Regions from separate parts of the Ruegeria sp. CDSC054 genome, predicted to be linked through region 2. Evidence: riboswitches for the same ligand, from Rfam matches in the RefSeq annotation. Region 2 holds a riboswitch; each other region holds the start of a gene.
The links. A riboswitch is a leader RNA that binds a small molecule or an ion and turns the genes downstream of it on or off. The one in region 2 is predicted to bind cobalamin.
Positions count from the first base shown of each region.

Region 1: it holds a riboswitch for cobalamin, as region 2 does, so the genes downstream of both, AC2FGC_RS15595 (hypothetical protein) here and AC2FGC_RS22445 (metal ABC transporter ATP-binding protein) in region 2, are expected to answer to the same signal.
Region 3: it holds a riboswitch for cobalamin, as region 2 does, so the genes downstream of both, AC2FGC_RS09070 (DUF1636 family protein) here and AC2FGC_RS22445 (metal ABC transporter ATP-binding protein) in region 2, are expected to answer to the same signal.

Region 1 covers NZ_JBXWOA010000008.1:51,247-57,191, reverse strand. Annotated here, with positions in the region: gene AC2FGC_RS15605 (DNA polymerase III subunit gamma/tau) at 1-1,624, opposite strand, end outside; gene AC2FGC_RS15600 (protein-tyrosine phosphatase family protein) at 1,782-2,279, shown strand; gene AC2FGC_RS15595 (hypothetical protein) at 2,287-2,694, opposite strand; cobalamin riboswitch at 2,779-2,998, opposite strand; gene AC2FGC_RS15590 (alpha/beta hydrolase family protein) at 3,143-4,000, shown strand; gene rsgA (ribosome small subunit-dependent GTPase A) at 4,009-5,037, opposite strand; RNA gene ffs (signal recognition particle sRNA small type) at 5,196-5,294, opposite strand; gene AC2FGC_RS15575 (bifunctional 2',3'-cyclic-nucleotide 2'-phosphodiesterase/3'-nucleotidase) at 5,334-5,945, opposite strand, start outside.
Region 2 covers NZ_JBXWOA010000019.1:39,656-45,600, forward strand. Annotated here, with positions in the region: gene AC2FGC_RS22440 (acyltransferase family protein) at 544-2,289, opposite strand; cobalamin riboswitch at 2,598-2,808, shown strand; gene AC2FGC_RS22445 (metal ABC transporter ATP-binding protein) at 3,038-3,796, shown strand; gene AC2FGC_RS22450 (metal ABC transporter permease) at 3,789-4,691, shown strand; gene AC2FGC_RS22455 (metal ABC transporter solute-binding protein, Zn/Mn family) at 4,688-5,587, shown strand; gene AC2FGC_RS22460 (hypothetical protein) at 5,668-5,910, opposite strand.
Region 3 covers NZ_JBXWOA010000003.1:270,728-276,672, forward strand. Annotated here, with positions in the region: gene AC2FGC_RS09065 (bifunctional enoyl-CoA hydratase/phosphate acetyltransferase) at 1-1,079, opposite strand, end outside; cobalamin riboswitch at 1,273-1,480, shown strand; gene AC2FGC_RS09070 (DUF1636 family protein) at 1,582-1,938, shown strand; gene AC2FGC_RS09075 (ABC transporter ATP-binding protein) at 1,935-2,720, shown strand; gene AC2FGC_RS09080 (ABC transporter substrate-binding protein) at 2,731-3,681, shown strand; gene AC2FGC_RS09085 (FecCD family ABC transporter permease) at 3,683-4,696, shown strand; gene AC2FGC_RS09090 (ferredoxin-type protein NapF) at 4,846-5,361, shown strand; gene AC2FGC_RS09095 (chaperone NapD) at 5,358-5,651, shown strand; gene napA (nitrate reductase catalytic subunit NapA) at 5,648-5,945, shown strand, end outside.

The DNA of each region.
Region 1 (5,945 bases), on a different contig from region 2:
CTTGAACCAGTGGGTGTTGTTCGGCCTGCGCTTTCAACGCCAGATCAGCCGCGTCTCGAACCTCGGCGATTGTTGCCGCGTCCCCGTCGGCCACGATTGAGACGGCCCATCGGTTTCCGGTCCAGCGTTGCAAGGCTGAACCAAGCCTTTGCGCCAGATCGGTCGGCGCTTTGTCCGTTGGCGTGAACTCGATCCGTCCCGGGGAATACGAGACGAGACGCACGCCGTTTTCGACCTCAACCAACAGTTTTACGTCCCGGTTGGTACGGATCAACTCGACTACGTGTTCGAAGGTTGGATAGCGTGCCAGCGCGGTCTGGATGTCCTGGGCAAGCGCTGCGGTGGGTGCCCCTGCCGGCCCGCGCTGGGCCGAGAGATGCGTAGAGGATGTCGCCTGCGTAGGTGCATGAGTTGGCACAGCCACACCACCGCCAGGTCCCCCGCTTGGTGGGGGGGGAGGTGCATCCTGTAGTCGTTTGATAAGTTCTTCGGGGCTTGGTAAATCGGCCACATGGGTCAGACGAATGATTGCCATTTCGGCGGCCATCATCGCGTTGGGTGCTGCGGAGACCTCCTCCAGCGCTTTCAGCAACATCTGCCACATGCGCGTCAACACCCGCATTGGCAGCGCCTCGGCCATCTGTTGACCACGCGCACGTTCATCCGGTGAGACGGTGGGGTCATCGGCGGCATCGGGCGTGATTTTGACCACGGAAACCCAATGGGTGATCTCGGCCAGATCGCGCAGAACGGCCAGCGGATCGGCCCCTTCGGCATACTGGCCGCTCAACTCGGTCAATGCTCCAGCCGCATCACCGCGCAGGATCATGTCCATCAGATCCAGCACGCGCCCGCGATCTGCAAGGCCCAGCATTGCCCGAACCTGATCGACGCTGGTTTCCCCGGCACCATGTGAAATCGCTTGATCCAACAGCGATGTTGCATCGCGGGCAGACCCTTCGGCCGCGCGCGTGATCAAAGCAAGCGCGTCTTCTGCGATCTGCGCATTCTCAGCCGCTGCGATCTTGTTGAGAAGGCCAATCATGTCTTCGGGTTCGATCCGGCGCAGGTCAAACCGCTGGCATCGTGACAGCACTGTCACTGGAACTTTGCGAATCTCGGTCGTCGCAAAGATGAATTTTACGTGCTCGGGCGGTTCTTCAAGCGTTTTGAGCAGGGCATTGAAGGCGCTGGTCGACAGCATGTGAACTTCGTCGATGATATAGATCTTGTAGCGCGCACTGGCGGCACGATATCGGACACTGTCGATAATCTCGCGAATGTCGTTCACACCGGTCCGGCTGGCGGCGTCCATCTCCATCACGTCGACATGGCGTCCTTCCATGATGGCAATGCAATGCTCGCACTGGCCACAAGGTTCGGTCGTTGGTTTGCCTTCACCATCGGGACCGATGCAGTTCATACCTTTGGCGATAATCCGGGCAGTGGTGGTTTTACCTGTACCGCGAATGCCGGTCATGATGAAGGCTTGCGCGATCCGATCCGCTTCGAACGCATTTTTTAGCGTGCGCACCATTGCGTCCTGTCCAACCAGATCTGCAAAGGTTTCGGGGCGGTACTTGCGGGCAAGAACCTGATAGGCGGGGCTGGGCGTTTCGGTCATGTCTGCTCTGTCAGATTCGTGTCAGAAATGTAGCGTAGAGACCCGGGCCGCTCGCGTCCACAGCAGGCTTCGTGGAATTTCGGTTTGGACTGCGTCTGTAAGCGGGATAAACCGGCTGTCAAAACCTGGTAAGCCGGTGGCAGTAGGAGCATAAGCTTTGGCAAAATTTGCAATCTACGCACTGCCTGTTGGCTCAGGCACTTTGGCGTTGTCCCCCTTGCCTGGCGGCGGCGGCGGGTATGTGGATGATCTGAGGGTGATACAGGACTGGAACCCTGATCTGGTGATTTCAATGACCACTGAGGCCGAGATGCAGCAGGTCGGTGCAGGCAGTTTTGGTAGAGACGTTCAAAGCAGACCCGCGACCTGGGTGCATCTTCCGATCGAGGATTTTGGCACGCCGCCCCTGCCAATCGAAACTCTTTGGCCTCAAGCCAGCGCAGCCGCCCGGCAGGTGCTGTCCGAGGGTGGACGCGTGCTGGTGCATTGCCGGGGCGGTTGTGGGCGGTCGGGGATGGTCGCGCTTAGGCTCATGGTGGAAAGCGGTGAAGACCCAAACCACGCGCTAATCCGGTTACGCTTGGCTCGACCCTGCGCGGTGGAAACGGATGAGCAGATGGCCTGGGCCATGAAGCCGACCCAGAGCGATCGGTGAAGCAAAATCAGGCTGTTGCTTGCTGCACGATGTGCTGTGACGGTCGCGGCGCAAGTGCCGATGCCTCGAGCATTGCGCAAGGCAAGGCGGTCAATACACCTGTTGGCAGAGTGGCGAATTCAGGGCTGAACATCATATCGGCGTAGTCGTCCAACATATCTGCCGAGTCGTCTGCGTTCGCGCCGCAATAGACCCTGATCCGGGACGGGCTAGCGCGAAACCGAGCCGTGCAGCCCTCGCCGCAATGGGTCAGTTCGCTGGAACCGTCCACCTCAAATTCGCTGGTCGTCATTGGTTGTGCTGTTGCCATCGCCTCGGCCAAGGCCCGAGCCATTTGTGCCAATGCGGGGCAGGTTTTCCCCGTTTTCTGGCACAGGGTGGCGGTGAACTCGTGGGTCGTTGTCTTCCAGATCATAATGCGCCCTCCGCGCGGTGAGCGGGGGACGTGGAACAGGTGTTTCAGTCAACTGAAGACCTGCCCGGACACCCCGCCCGAGTTTCGGTTTTTACTTTGATGGCAGGTCTCCTGACTTGCGGGTCATTGCTTTGCCGACCTTCCCAGCCTTTCGGCCAGTGGTTTTTCGGCATTGCTTACCGCTTACAGTTGCGGGGGCAGTCGCGGCCTTGGTCCGTTCCGGCATTGCCGGGCTGGACCGCACCGAGTTCCCTTTTCATCCCGCCCCAATATAAGGACGAGAACCATCACCTCATCGCTAGCGGTTGTAGGTGGCTTGAGTCAAGCGGGCTGTTTTCCATCGTTCAAGTGGACGCTTGGTCACTTTGAAAATCTGTTGACTCTAGTCGCGCAAAAGCGCCGATATGCCATATGTGAACCGAATAGTTCAGATGCTTGCGAGGGCACCATGTTGGACAACACTCCGGTCGTTTTGACCGAAGATTTCACGTTTTCTGCCGGAGAGGCCGAACTGTCGGCACGGCTGTATATGCCTGCCTCGGCACCTGATGTGGCGGTTGTAGTCCATGCAGCCACAGGCGTACCGCGCGACTATTACCAGCATTTTGCGCGGTGGCTGGTGGAAGAACAGGGTATGGCCTGTCTGACCTATGACTATCGCGATTTTGGCCACTCTCTAAAGGGGCGTCTGCGCGATTCGCAGGCCACGATGGCCGATTGGGCGTTGATCGACATGCCCGCTGCCCGCACTGAAATGCGGCGCAGGTTTCCTGTCGCGCAACAGTGGAGCATTGGCCATTCGGTGGGTGGAATGCTGGGGCCAATTCAGCCCGATATTGAGCAGATCGACCGGATGATCTGTGTCTGTTCAGGTTTGGTGACGGTATCCGACCACCCCTGGCCGTATCGCGCACTGGCGACAATGTTCTGGTATGCCCACCCGCCATTGCTGGTTAAGGCATTGGGATACCTGCCGGGCAAGGCACTTGGGTTCGGCTCGGACCTTCCGGCACGTGTCTACTGGCAGTGGCGCAAATGGTGCACCGCTGCGCTGAGCTACGTGCCGGATATCGGCAAAAGCCTTCCAGACGCCCGTTGGGCTGCGTCGGAAACACCCGTCGATCTGTTCACAATGGACGATGATCAGGTGGTGCCCCCGAACGCGGTTTGGCGCCTGGCCGATCTTTACGGTCCCAAAGCCCGCCGGCATCAGTTGTCGCCGAAAGACTTTGGATTGGCCGGGGTCGGTCACATCGGCGCATTTGCGCGCCGAAATGCGGCCATATGGCCCCGGTTAATCGCCTGAGCCGGTACTTACAGCTTTTTTCGGGATTTCTTGTCCTGCATCACCGATCGTACCATCTTACCAAAGGCCTTGTCGCGCGCACGAGACTGCGCCACGGTTTCCGAGTTCCTCTCATCCTCGCGCCGCAGCTTTCGCCAGCGCTCTAACCGCTCAGCGTCCAGTGTTCCGTTGGAAATCGCATCCTGCACGGCGCAGCTCGGCTCGGCCTGATGCTGACAATCGGAAAAGCGGCAGGTCTGAGCCAATTCAAGAATGTCGGAAAAGACCTCATCGACGCCATCTTGTGCATCCAGCAACCGCAAAGCCCGCATGCCGGGTGTATCGATCAACCAGCCTCCGTTCTGCATCGGATGCAACGCGCGGGCAGTTGTCGTGTGCCGCCCGCGCGCGTCGTCCTCGCGAATGCCGGAGGTTGCCTCATCCAGGCCCGTCATGGCGTTGACCAATGTTGTCTTGCCGACACCGGATGAGCCGACCAGTGCAGCGGTCTGCCCGGTGGGGCACCAGGACAGAACTTGCTGAACGTCCATGGCATCCAAAGCATTGATTGCCAGCACGGTCAGAAACGGAGACAGCGACACGGCCGCTTTGGAGTATTTATCAGGATCGGTGCAGGTATCGGCCTTGGTTAGTATGACGACCGGATAGCACCCGGCCTGATGTGCCAAAGCCAAATACCGTTCCAGCCGGGCCAGATTGAAGTCGGCATTGCAGGAACTGACGATGAACAGCACATCCACATTGGCGGCGATCAACTGGGCCTCGGCCCCAGTTCCGGCGGCGCGGCGTTTCAAAAGGCTGCGGCGTTCCAGCAGCTGTTGAACGCGGTTATGATCATCCGCCAATACCCAGTCGCCGACGGCGAAGTCGCCCGTCGGCTGGGCCAGGGTGAGCAGAGGTGTTTCACCGTTGATGTTTGCACCGATCAGACGATCACGGTGAACGGCTGTGATGCGAAAGGGAACGCACGAAGGATTGGCCGCATGTTGGGCGGCAAAGTGTGAGGACCATCCCAGGTCCGAAAGTGTAAAGGACATTGTTCTGCCTGTGTTCAGGTACAGCAAGCCGTCTGGATGGCGGTCGCGCAATCAGCGGTGATGTGTTCAGGCAGGTGTGAGGGTCGGCCTCAGAAACGCTCTGCCCAAAGGGTTTTTGCTACAATCATAAAAGCCCTCCTGTGGCTAGCGGTTCAAGTAAGTGAGAGGTTGGACATCGACCCAAGCGGGGCTCGTTGTGGCTGCTTCCTTCCGGACCTGACCAGGTTGGCGAGGCGCTCGCCCGCGCCAACCTCTCGAAAATCGATATAGGGAAGACACGCAGAAATGACAACCCGTCACAGTGTGAGTTGAATGCGCAAAAACCCTTCGGCATCCGTGCCAGCCAGCTTTGCGCTAAACTCTGCGATGTCCGCGAGGTGACACTGTGCCTTTGGACCGGTCTTCAACAGGACAGAGGACCCCGGCATGGGCGCAAAACGGAATGGGCAGGGACCTTGTTCCAGCGATTCTGTGGGCATTGCACCGGTCAGGTAGCCCTTCAATGCGTGTTGGATCGGCAAGGCTGGAACGTTGATGACTTCGGCGTCTTGTATGAACGGAAAATGTCCACCGCCGCTGGCGCGGTAATTGTTCAGTGCAACGACAAAGCGGTGTTCGGCCGTCACCGCGTGGCCTTGGAAACGAAGATCTGAGATGCGCCGGTATGCCGGATTTACCAGTCGCCCTTCCGCATCGAACCGAGGCGGTACGCTGAGGTCGATCACGTAGCTTAGCCCGAACAGAACATCGAAATTGTGTCCGGCTCGATCAGGATTGACCAATTCAGTTTGCGCGCCGGGTTTCACCTGATTGAAAACGCCCGCAGACATTTCAAGCCAATCTCTGATGTGCTCTCCTGACACCGCGACCGAACGAAGTTCGTTTGGAAAGATGTTCAGATCGGCCAC
Region 2 (5,945 bases):
TATAAAGTAACGAATGCGGCCCAACGCGTCTGTAAACGCGACTCCGATGATGTCGTGCATGTCCTGCCAGTTTCACATCTCGAAGCGGTTGCGGAGTTGCTTAGAGCCCAATCGCATCTCAAATCGCCAGATTTGACTTGCTACCCGGTCGGTCAGGTCAAGGGGCGGTTTTGCTGGTGACGTTTAGGGACACAGAGCCAAATTCAAGGACGCAATGCCCTGCCGCTGGGTTGTTTGGCGATGTTTGGGAGAAGAATGTGGGGGCTTTTGCTCCCTAAGTGCCTCCGGTGGGGCAGCATTTGCTTTGGGGCCGGGCCGCCGTCGTGACGGAAGTACTGTTACATCCGGTGCGCATTTCCCTGATCTAAACTTCGGATGACCGCAAACGCCGGGGGTACTCGGATCGAGACTATTGTCGGGAGGCTGGGGAAATGGCACCGCCCGGCAACTCGATTTGGAAGAAGGCCATCGCTCTCCTTTTAGACTTTAAAGCCGCACATATCTGTTTCTTTTGATCAGGACAGAACATGCGCAGACCCAGCGTTAGAAAAAGATCTCAAACGCTGGATGGTCTTTCATCAATAAAGCAAAGAATTGGGCTCCGGCTTGGGTAATATGCACTCGGTCCGCAGAAATAATGTCTCCATTTTGATCGAAAACATGGATCTGATTCCCATTTGTGGTCGCGTAGCTGATGATATCGACATACAAACCAGCCGGTATGACCGACGCATTCTGCCTGTTTGCCTCAACTATTTCTTCGAATACCTTAGTCGTATAGTTTGGCCGACCATACCTGGGCAGTAAGGTGAATGCATTGAGACTATAACCAAAGTGTTTGGGGCCGACGAAGACGATATTGTGTTGCGCGGCATGCCCGTTTTCAAGAAAGAGTTTGCAAGCGCCGGAAAGGTTGACGATTGGCAAGAAAGTCGCGTCAGCATTTTGTATCAAAGATTTTGTGTCATCGTCCCAAAGCCTGGGCTCGCAAACATTGAGTGCGTCGCGATAAATTAGATTTGCATCCTTCATTATGCCCATCTCAATGAGAATATTCGCAAAATCACGGGCCTGACTGTTCCCGACAATCAAAATGTTGATGCCGCTGTTCGTATCAAACTTTTCTGCGTCGTACTGGCTGATGCGGTGATTATACCCAATGTGCATCCCCGCTGCGACCTCTCGATCCGTGTCGAAAACGCGTGTAGGGAAGCCTTGTCCGAGATACAGCGAAAGCCCAACAGCACACAGCGTTGCGGTCACTGCGGTGCACGAAACAACAAGGCGTGAAAGAGAGATCGCGTTTTTGTTGCGGAACGGTTGTTCGACAAAACGCCAGGTCAGATAGGGCAAAAGGAATGCAAATGGTATCAAGCTGGCAAGAAAATACGGGCTGGGTTCTTCAAAGCTAGCAATGCGCGCAAATGCGAAAATTGGTTGGTGCCAGAGATACAGGCTGTAGCTGATCAGGCCAATGCCAACCAGAATTCTGATGCTCGGCAGTTTGGCGACAAAAGTGCCTTCCTTTGCATAGAGGAGAACGAGCAAAGACCCGACGACCGGAACGGCTGTCAGGTATGACGGGTGTTGCATGGTCCCGTCAAAGATCACCATAGATGCAATCACCGCAATAAGGCCAAGTAGCGAAAGACTGTTGCTCGCTCTAACCTTGCGCCTATTTTCCCAACAGGCCCCCAATGCACCGAATCCGAGTTCCCAGGCGCGTGTATGCAGAAGATAAAATGTGCTCTCCGGGTGGGTTTGAACCAACAGTACGCTCGCCAGGAAACTGGACCCGATGATAGCCCAAACCAGCAGATCCGTTCTGTGTTTAAGTACCGGGTACAGGGCCATAAGCAAAAGCGGAAAAACTATGTAAAACTGTTCTTCAACTGCCAGGCTCCATGCGTGAACCAGAGGTTTGAACTCGGACGCGAGGTCCCAGTATCCACTTGTTAGCGTGAGAAGAACATTATTCAGAGAGAACATCGTGGCCACGACACTCTGGCCGAAGTTTTCCAGTGGATCGGGCAGCATGGTAAACCAAGCGATAGGAATACACACCAGTACGACGACACTCAGGGCAGGCAAGATCCGTCGGGCCCGACGCTCGTAGAACTTCAAAAGAAAGAAGCTATTTTTTCCAAGATCATCAAGGATAATAGAGGTTATTAGATATCCGCTGATAACGAAGAAAACGTCTACGCCTAAAAAACCTCCACTGAACAGGCTTATGCCGGAATGAAAAAGAACCACTGGTAAAACTGCAATGCTGCGAAGGCCATCAATTTCTTTCCGTTACAGCATTTAATCAAAACCCACTCTTGTATTTTGTGCTCGGGCCTGTGAGCTTTCGAAGCGCATCTGTCGTCAAGAGTGTGTCGAGGAACTTTGAGCCGCCGCAGCCAATCGAACAAAGTATTGGCAGGTTTATGCGTTCCGGTCGTTGCAAGACCCAGGCTGAAAACTTCTGAGTGAGCCCCGCGAAGTCACTGCCATTGCTAGCACCCTTATCGTAGAATTTTTTTGGCTGATTGGAGCCTGGTACAAATTGCCATCACCGATTGGTTCGCGCTCTTGTCGAATCAAATCAATTCGTATTTGGTCCACGTGATGGTTCCCGACTGTATTCTGCGGTCAGGGATAAAAGGGAATACGGTGCGGTTCTGTGAAAAGACCAATTCCGTGACTGCCCCCGCAACTGTAGGCGGCGAGCGACCCGAGATCGTCCACTGGGCAATAGCCTGGGAAGGATCGGGATAGCTTTGACCCGCAAGTCAGGAGACCTGCCATCCGAAATTTATGAACCTGGGCGGGGTGTCCCAGAGGGAGATGACAATGTTTCAAGCGGTCCGTACCGTGCACGAACTTGCGCTCGCTTTGCCCCTGTCCGAACACAGGAGGCGTTGCCGTTGTCATTGCAAAAAGCTGACACCCAAAGGGGTAAGTGCTTGACGGAATTTAGTGTTCCGGTGCTGGTCACGGGGGCTCTGGCGCTGTCGGCGATCTTGTGGCTCGCGATTTACGCGGTGATTTGATGTCGGCCGTTTTACAAATCCGAGATCTGACGTTGGGCTACCGCGACCTGACATTGTTTCACCGCCTCTCCATGGATATCGCGTCCGGGACAACCCTGGCCGTTCTTGGTGCGAACGGGTCGGGCAAGAGCACATTTGTAAAGATGCTGCTGGGCTTGATGGATCCGCTTTCGGGCAGTTTGACTTGGCCGCAGGGCCGTCCTGGTGACATCGGGTACCTGGCGCAGATGACCGAGTTCGACCGCCGATTTCCCATCCGTGTGAGGGATCTTGCCGCGATGGGTGCTTGGCGCGGGTTTGGTTATCGTACCGGGCTGGACGCCGCGGCACGTGACCGGATGGCCGCCGCGCTGGATGAGGCCGGGGTACTGGATATCGCTGACCGGCCTCTGCATATGCTATCGGGCGGGCAACTGCAGCGCGCGCTGTTCGCACGGGTTATCATGCAGGACGCGCCGCTGATCCTGCTGGATGAACCGTTTGCCGCCGTCGACCAAAGTACTGAGGCGCATCTGCTGTCGATTATACGCCGATGGCGCGATGAGGGGCGCGCGGTGGTTTTGGTGGTGCACGATCTTTCCTCGGTACTGGACTATTGCAGCCACGCGCTGCTTTTGGGCGGGCAAGAGGCGACCCATGGACCGGTGAATGACGTTCTGACACCAGACCGGCTGGTTGCACAAGGATACCTCTCGGAAAGTCAGGCGTCCTGGATGTTCCGTGGCACCCATTCAACAGCGGAGCACGCCAATGTATGACCTGATCGTCGAAATGTGGAGCTTTGCCTTCATGCGTCGCGCTTTTGTGGCAACCACGGTTTTGTCGGCTTCGGTCGCGCCGGTGGGGGCATTTCTTGTTCTGCGTCGCCTATCGCTGGCTGGTGAGGCCATGGCCCACGCGATTACCCCGGGCATCGTCATCGGCTTTGTCACGGCGGGCTTGTCAGTCATGTCACTGCTGGTCGGAGGGCTTATCGCGGGTGTTGGCGTCGCCATTTTGACCGCCTTTCTCGCACGCCGGACGATCCTGCGCAGCGATGCCAGCCTTGCCTCGCTGTATCTGATCGCACTGGCGGTGGGTATCTTTATTCTGTCTGCAGCAGGGTCCGCAGTCCCATTAAAAAGCTTCCTGTTCGGATCAATCCTTGGGATCGACGACGCGTCGATGATCCTTGTCGGAGGGGTGGCGACGGTAACATTGTTGGCATTCGCCGTTCTGCTTCGTCCGCTGATTGTCAGCACCTGTGATCCGGTTTTCTTCGAAACGCAGACGCGCCGACCGTGGTTGGTAGATCAGGGTTTTATGCTGCTGTTGGTTCTGAACCTGCTGGCCGCGTTCAAAACACTGGGAACGTTGATGGCCGTTGGCTTGATGATCCTGCCCGCAACTGCGGCGCGCTATTGGGCCAGTACGATCACCGGGCAACTGGTCCTGGGCTTTGTGTTTGCCTTGTCCAGTTGCTGGATCGGCCTGACCCTGTCCTACTTGTTCCCGGACACGCCGTCCGGCCCGGCGATCGTTTTGGTTGCCGGTGGGTTCTTTCTGTTCTCGGCTATTTTCGGTCCCCTTGGTTTTGGCAGACGGATGCGCAAACCGTCTGTTTCCAAAGACATCCCCATTGCCCAAATTCAACAAGAAGAGAGAGCACAATGACTCTTGTAAAGTCACTCTACGCCGGCATTGCCTCTGTGTCGTTTGCTTTGGCTGCATTGCCGGCCGTTGCGGCAGAAGACAACGTCAAGATCGTCGCTAGCTTTTCGATCCTCGGCGACATGGTCGAAGAGGTCGTGGGCGATCTGGCCACGGTTACGACAATCGTGGGCCCGGATGCGGATGCGCATGTGTATCAGCCTTCGGTTGCAGATGCGAAGGCCGTTGCCCGGGCGGATATCATCTTTGTCAACGGTCTGGGCTTTGAGACATGGTCCGATACCCTAATCGCTGAATCGGGCACTGACGCAACCGTGCACGTTGCCACCGACGGCATCACGCCTGTCACAGTCGAGGGCAAAATCGACCCCCACGCCTGGAATTCGCTGTCGAATGGCATGATTTACGTGACCAATGTCGCCGACGTGATGACAGAGGCGATGCCCGAGCACGCCGAAGAAATCGCTGCCAATGCCGCGGTCTATATCGCGCAGCTTGAGGCGCTGGATGTAGAAACCAAGGCAAAGCTGGCAGGTCTGCCCGCCAATCGCCGCACGGTTGTGACCGCACATGACGCATTTGGATATTTGGCAGACGCCTACGGCCTGACTTTCCTTGCGCCGGTTGGCATCGACACCGAAGCAGAGCCATCAGCCAAGGATCTTGCTGTTCTGATTGACCAACTGAAGGCGGATGGTGCTGCCGCGTTGTTTGTTGAAAACATCACAAGCCCCACTTTGATTCAGCAGATCTCGGATGAAACCGGAATCGTGATTGGTGGACGGCTGTTCTCGGACGCCTTGTCGGAACGGGGTAGCCCTGCCACCAGCTACCTTGCGATGTTCCAGCACAATCTGAACACTCTGCTGAATACACTTGGGAACGCAACCGCAAGCTAATTGGTCTTCAGGCACGAGGCGGTGCTTGATCCGCCGCCTCATACGGTGCTTTGGAACACTGGGTTTTGGGAAAACGTCGCTTAGTCCGGCTTCCAGCCGTCTTCGTATTCTCCCAAAGTACGGGAAAGATCCAATAGCGAGGCGAAAAATCTTGCGTAAACGTCCCGTGACATCATCGTCTTGTTGTCATCCAACACCTGCAAAAGATCGACAACGCCCGAGGCAAAGGCGTCATAGACCAACTGGTCCGCAGGCGTGGGGTCCAAGGTCCATATGTCGTGCGTGTTATAATACCCTGCGGGTTGGGGGTCGTCGTCTATCATGTGTCCGCCTCATTTTGATGCCGCACATGTAAGTG
Region 3 (5,945 bases), on a different contig from region 2:
CCACGCTCGGCCATTTTCGACAACAGCGCCGCATCGACAGACGACGGTAAATGCGGGTTGATGGTCTCAACCGCCGACAAGACGCCAACCTTGGGCATCTCGATGCCAATAGAATGCGCAAGATGGATGGCGTTTTGAACGATATCGGCCTTGGTTTCGAGATCCGGTGCGATATTCACCGCCGCATCGGTAACCATGATGGGCCGGGACATGCCCGGCACGTCCATAACGAACACATGCGACAAGCGTCGCCCGGTCCTCAGGCCGTTTTCGCGGCGAAGAACGGCGCGTAAAAGGACATCTGTGTGCAAGTGACCTTTCATCAGCATCCGGGCCTTGCCTTCGACGACCAGATCGACGGCGCGACGAGCAGCCACATCGTGGCCTTTGGCTTGGATAATTTCAATTCCGGCCAAATCCGCTCCAAGCTGGGCGGCAGCGGCGGTGATTTTGTCCGGGTCGCCCACCAAAATCGGCGTAATGATGCTGTTTTCCAACGCCAGCAACGCCCCGCCCAGCGAATTTGGCTCCTCTGGCGCAACGATCGCTGTGGGCATCGGGTCCAGAGGACGTGCCTTTTCCAACAAAGCGTCGAAGTGCCGGTGACGTTGAACGATCAGTCCCGGCATCTCAACCGAGTCGAAGGTCAAATGCCGCGACGGTGGTGTGACCTGTACGGTACCGCTCAGGATCAATGCGTTATCCCCGACCCGGCGCACCTCGGCGGAACAGGTCAGGTCGCCGTCTTCACGCTTTTCGGTAACAGCCACAAAGGCGGTCAGTTCTTCGCCCGCCATAACCGGAGCATGAAAACTCAGGTCCGCCCGACGTGTTTGCGTACCGGCCCCCGGTAAGATGTTTCCAATGACTGCAGCCACCAGACCCGCGGGCCACAAGGCGGGCGCGACAGCCTCGGGGTGTCCATCTCCATCTCCGTCATAGGCCGCCAGATTCAGCGGGTTGTGGTCACCCGAAGCCGAGGCAAACGCGTACAAGTCGTCCACGGTGCACAATCGGGTGACCTGCGCCTTGTCGCCTACCTTCAGTTGAGAATAGGTTCTGTTTTCTTGAATTTTCATCTCAACCGGCTTTGTTTACGAATGCGTGTTCGTCGTTTTAAACATTGGATGTGCGGCCCTTCCGGAACCAGAACATATCCACCTTTGTCCCTACATTTCTGCGACGCAGCGTAGTCAGATCGTTGGCAAATGACAAATGACCTCTGTGCGTGGGGCGCTGAGTATTATCGCTTGACCCAAAATCGGAACTCGGGCAAGCATCACCCACGATGGTTCCCTATGGTTCGCCAAGGGATGAAAAGGGAATACGGTGAGGTTGCCAACAAGCGCCAAGTCCGTGACTGCCCCCGCAACTGTAAGCGGTGAGCGACGCCAAGTACCCACTGACCCCAAATGGGTCGGGAAGGATGGCCAAGCCACGACCCGCAAGTCAGGAGACCTACCATCCGATGTTCAACCAACCCGGGGCGGGGCGTCCTGGAAGGAGGCTTTATGACACGTCTAAGACGTGATGACATGATTGGCACCTTCTGCCCGCGCTTGGCAACAGGCGGAGTGGGCTATGTCGATCAGTCCTGATCATTTCCTTCTGATTTGCGAGACCTGCGAGGGTTCTGACCGGGCGGATTCATTGCGCGCTGCGCTTGCAAGCAAGCTTCCATCCAGTTTTGACATCCAAAGCGTTTCCTGCATGGCCGGTTGCGGTCATCCCACAACCGTCGGGTTTCAGGCATTCGACAAAGCGCAGTACCTTTTCGGTGACATCCAATCGACTGAGGACGTGGATGCTTTGGCCGAATTTGCACATCAATACCATCGCAGCGCGGATGGGTGGACCAACGCAACGCAGCGCCCGCCTGCCCTTCTTGAAAAGACCCTGGCGCGCCTGCCCCGGCTGAAGCTGGAGACAAGCGCATGACCTGCGGAGCTTTCCTTGAGGCGCGCGGGCTGGAGTATTACGCCCTGAACGGCGACGTACTGCTGCAAAACATCAATTTCGAACTGAGTGAAGGGGCCACTCTGGCAATTGCCGGCCCAAACGGTGCGGGTAAGACAACGCTGCTGAATCTTTTGTGCGGCGGTGAAGAGATTGTGCTGGGGGACGTTTTGGTAAAGGGGCGCAGCCTTCGGCAGCTTTCGGCGATGGACCGCGCCCGAATGATCGCCGTGGTCAGTCAACAGGAATCGCCGGACGGGCGTTTGTTTCTGCGCGACTACGTGGCCCTTGGGCAAATCCCGATCCGCGCCGATCGATCTGCGGCTGAGCACGCCTTGGAATTGGACCGCATCCTGAAGCTTACCGGACTGGTTGCCCTCGCTGACAAGCGGATGGCCGTATTATCCGGGGGGGAACGCCAGCGCGCTCATATCGCAAGGGCGTTAGCGCAGAACCCGTCGCTGCTGTTTTTGGATGAGCCGACGAACCATCTGGACCCGGACGCCAAGGGACGCATGCTGTCGCTGGTGGCTCAGCTGGGCATTACGGTGGTCATGATCGTCCATGATCTGGTCATGATCCCGGAATTCGCGACCCATGTCGCGTTGATGAAATCCACACGCCTGACCGGTTTCGGCCCAGTGCACGAAGTGCTGACACCCGAAAGGGTCCGTGAAACGTTCGGTGTCGATTTTCTTAGCTTTCAGCATGAAGGCCGCATGATCCCGGCACTGGATATCCGAAGAACCACTACCTCAAACTAGGGAAAGTAACATGAACAAAACTCTCTGGTGCGCTGCACTGATCAGCGGCATTGCAAGTGCCGCAACAGCGCGCGAGATCACCGTCGACAATTGCGGCGAGCCGATGGTGTTTGAAACTCAACCCGAGCGGCTGGTCGTGCACGACATGAACATGACCGACATGGCTTTTGCACTGGGTTTGCAGGACAAGATCGTGGGCCTGACGGGCATCACCGGCTGGTACAAAACCAGCCCCGAGTTTGAAACCCTGCGCGGCGACATCCCGGAACTTGCGCCCAAGTATCCAACAGTAGAAAATCTGGTCGCTGTCGAACCCGACCTTTTCTTTGCGGGCTGGTACTATGGCATGAAGCCGGGCGGTGACGTGACCCCCGACACTCTTGCGCCGTTTGGCATCAAAACGATGATCCTGACCGAAAGCTGCGTACATCTGGATAAGGATCGCCCCGAAGCCAGCATGGACCTGCTGTTCACCGACGTTCTTCGCTTGGGCAAAGTCATGCGCGTTGAGGACAAGGCAGAAAAGCTTGTTTCCGGCTGGAAAGAGGAACTGTCCGAAATTGAAACACAGACAGCCGACCTGCCGAAACCCCGCGTTTTCCTGCTGGACGGCCCCGCCGATGCCCCGTTTACGGCTGGTAAGTTTGCCATTCCCGACGCGATGATTGCTGCCGCTGGCGGCGAGAACGTCACCCATGATATGGACACCAGCTGGGGTCGTTCCTCGTGGGAGGCTGTTGCCGCTTCGAACCCGGAATTCCTGGTTTTACTTGATTATCAAACTGGAAATGGCGCCGCAGATACCTTCAAGTTCCTGCAGGACCATCCCGTGATGTCTCAGACGGATGCGGTCAGGAACGAACGCTGGATTGGTCTGCGCTACGAAGAACTGACACCCGGACCGGCAAATATCGAAGCAATTTCGAAAATGGCCAAAGCCATGCACCCGGGCCTGAACTGATATGGGCCGTCTTGGCCTTACACTCTTGCTGGGGGCGGCTGTATTGGCCGCCCTTTTGCTGACCTCGACTATCTACGGAACCACATCCATTCCGGCCTCTGACGCGCTAGCCGGTGTCTTGTTGGGCACAGGATTGATGGACGGAGAGATGTCTCCGCTCCACCGCATCGTGTTTGACCTGCGCTTACCACGCGCGCTGTTTGCCGCGGTGATCGGTGCCGGATTGGGCGTCGTTGGCGTTGTCCTGCAAACCACCACACGCAACGATCTGGCGGACCCGTTTCTGTTCGGACTGTCCTCTGGCGCTGCGGCGGGAGCTGTCTTTGTCATTACAGTAACCGGAGATGTGCTGGGCTTTTGGACCCTGCCACTGGCCGCGTTTTTCGGAGGGCTTGTCGCATCAGGCATTGTGCTGGCTTTAGTTCATGGGCTGCGCACAAGCGCGCCCGAAAAACTGATCCTTGCAGGGCTTGCAGTTTCGTTTTTGTTTTCAGCCATTACCAATTATCTCATTTTCGCGGGCGACAGCCGTGCGGCCCATTCGGTAATATTCTGGATGCTTGGGGGTCTGGGTCTTGCCCGGTGGGAGACATTCCCGCTTGTCTGCGCCGGTTTAGTATTGATCCTCGCCTATGCGATGTACCGCAGCCGCTGGCTTGATGCGCTGCTGACTGGTGATTTGACCGCCGCCACCCTGGGTGTGCCCGTTCAGGGCTTGCGGTTCCGAATGTTCTTCGTGGCCGCTCTTGCGACTGCTGTGTTTGTCTCCGTTGCGGGCGTGATCGGTTTTGTCGGCTTGATGGTTCCCCACATCGCGCGCGGTATCGCAGGGCCATTGCACAGCCAGCTTGTGCCTACCGCCGCCATTGTTGGGGCAGCGTTGCTTACAGGTTCGGATATCCTGAGTCGTCTGTTGCTTGCCCCGCAAGAGCTGCCTGTTGGTATTGTCACGACATCGCTGGGATCGGTTTTTGTCTTTCTTCTGTTGATCCGAACCGCTCGACCTCGGCGCTGATCGCCAAAGGTCGCATAGGTGCAAAAGTTAAAGTTTCCCAAATGACTAATAATAATCGGGCAAAATGACCTAAATCAAAAAAGACCCCCACAGATCACGGTATGCGATACACTCGATTACAGGAATCGAGTGTAGCCAGGTCGCATGCAATGCAACAATTGACCAGCCGACGCGCGTTTCTAAGCGCCAAAATTAGACCAGAGGACGGCAATATCGCCAGACCTCCGGGCTCGGTTGAGCTGTGCTTTGTTGAAACATGCAGCAAATGTGGTGATTGCGCAGATACTTGCCCCGAAGATGCGATCGTCATCGGGACAGACGGATACCCCCTGTTCAAGCCAACTGACACTCCCTGCACCTTCTGCGGTGACTGCGCCCGGATTTGTCCAACCGAAGCGTTATCGATTGACCGTCTGCCAGATTGGCCATGGCGCGCCGCGCTGACAGCGGACACCTGCCTATCCATGAACGGCGTGAGTTGCCGCATCTGCCAGGACAACTGCGATCAGGGCGCCATCCGTTTCAAACTGATGACCGCTGGCCGCGCAGAGCCCGTGCTTGACCTTGATACATGCAATGGGTGCGGGATTTGCCCAAGTTTATGTCCCGCCGATGCCATTGCGCTTAAACGCCAATCTCAACCACAAATGGAAACTACTCAATGAACATCTGCGGTTGTCTTGCCCATGTCGCACCTGATCACACAAGCGCAGCAGCGCGGGTGATGAGGGACACACCGGGTATCGAAATTCACGCCGAAACAGACGATGGGCGATTTGTTGTCGTTGTCGAAGACACGCCATCACGCCTTGCGTCCGAGATCATCATGGATCTGCACCAGATCCCGGGCGTCATCTCACTGACACTGACTTATCACCATTTCGAGGATCCTGCGGACGCCCGTCCGCAGCCCGATGCCCCAAGCCCAACCCCCAGCCGGAGGCCCACGCAATGACACATTCTGAATCCCGTCGGACTTTTCTCAAGGCCTCTGCGGCCGCAGCAACGGCGTCTGCCGCTGGTATTCCGCTGGCAGCCGGTCAAGCCAATGCCCAAGCCGGAGCGCCGGACATCCGCTGGGACAAGGCGGCCTGTCGGTTCTGTGGTACAGGCTGCTCTGTTCTGGTTGGCACCAAAGAAGGTCGCGTCGTTGCGACGCAAGGCGACCCCGACGCGCCCGTGAACCGAGGGTTGAACTGTATCAAGGGCTATTTCCTATCCAAGATTATGTACGGCAAGGATCGACTGA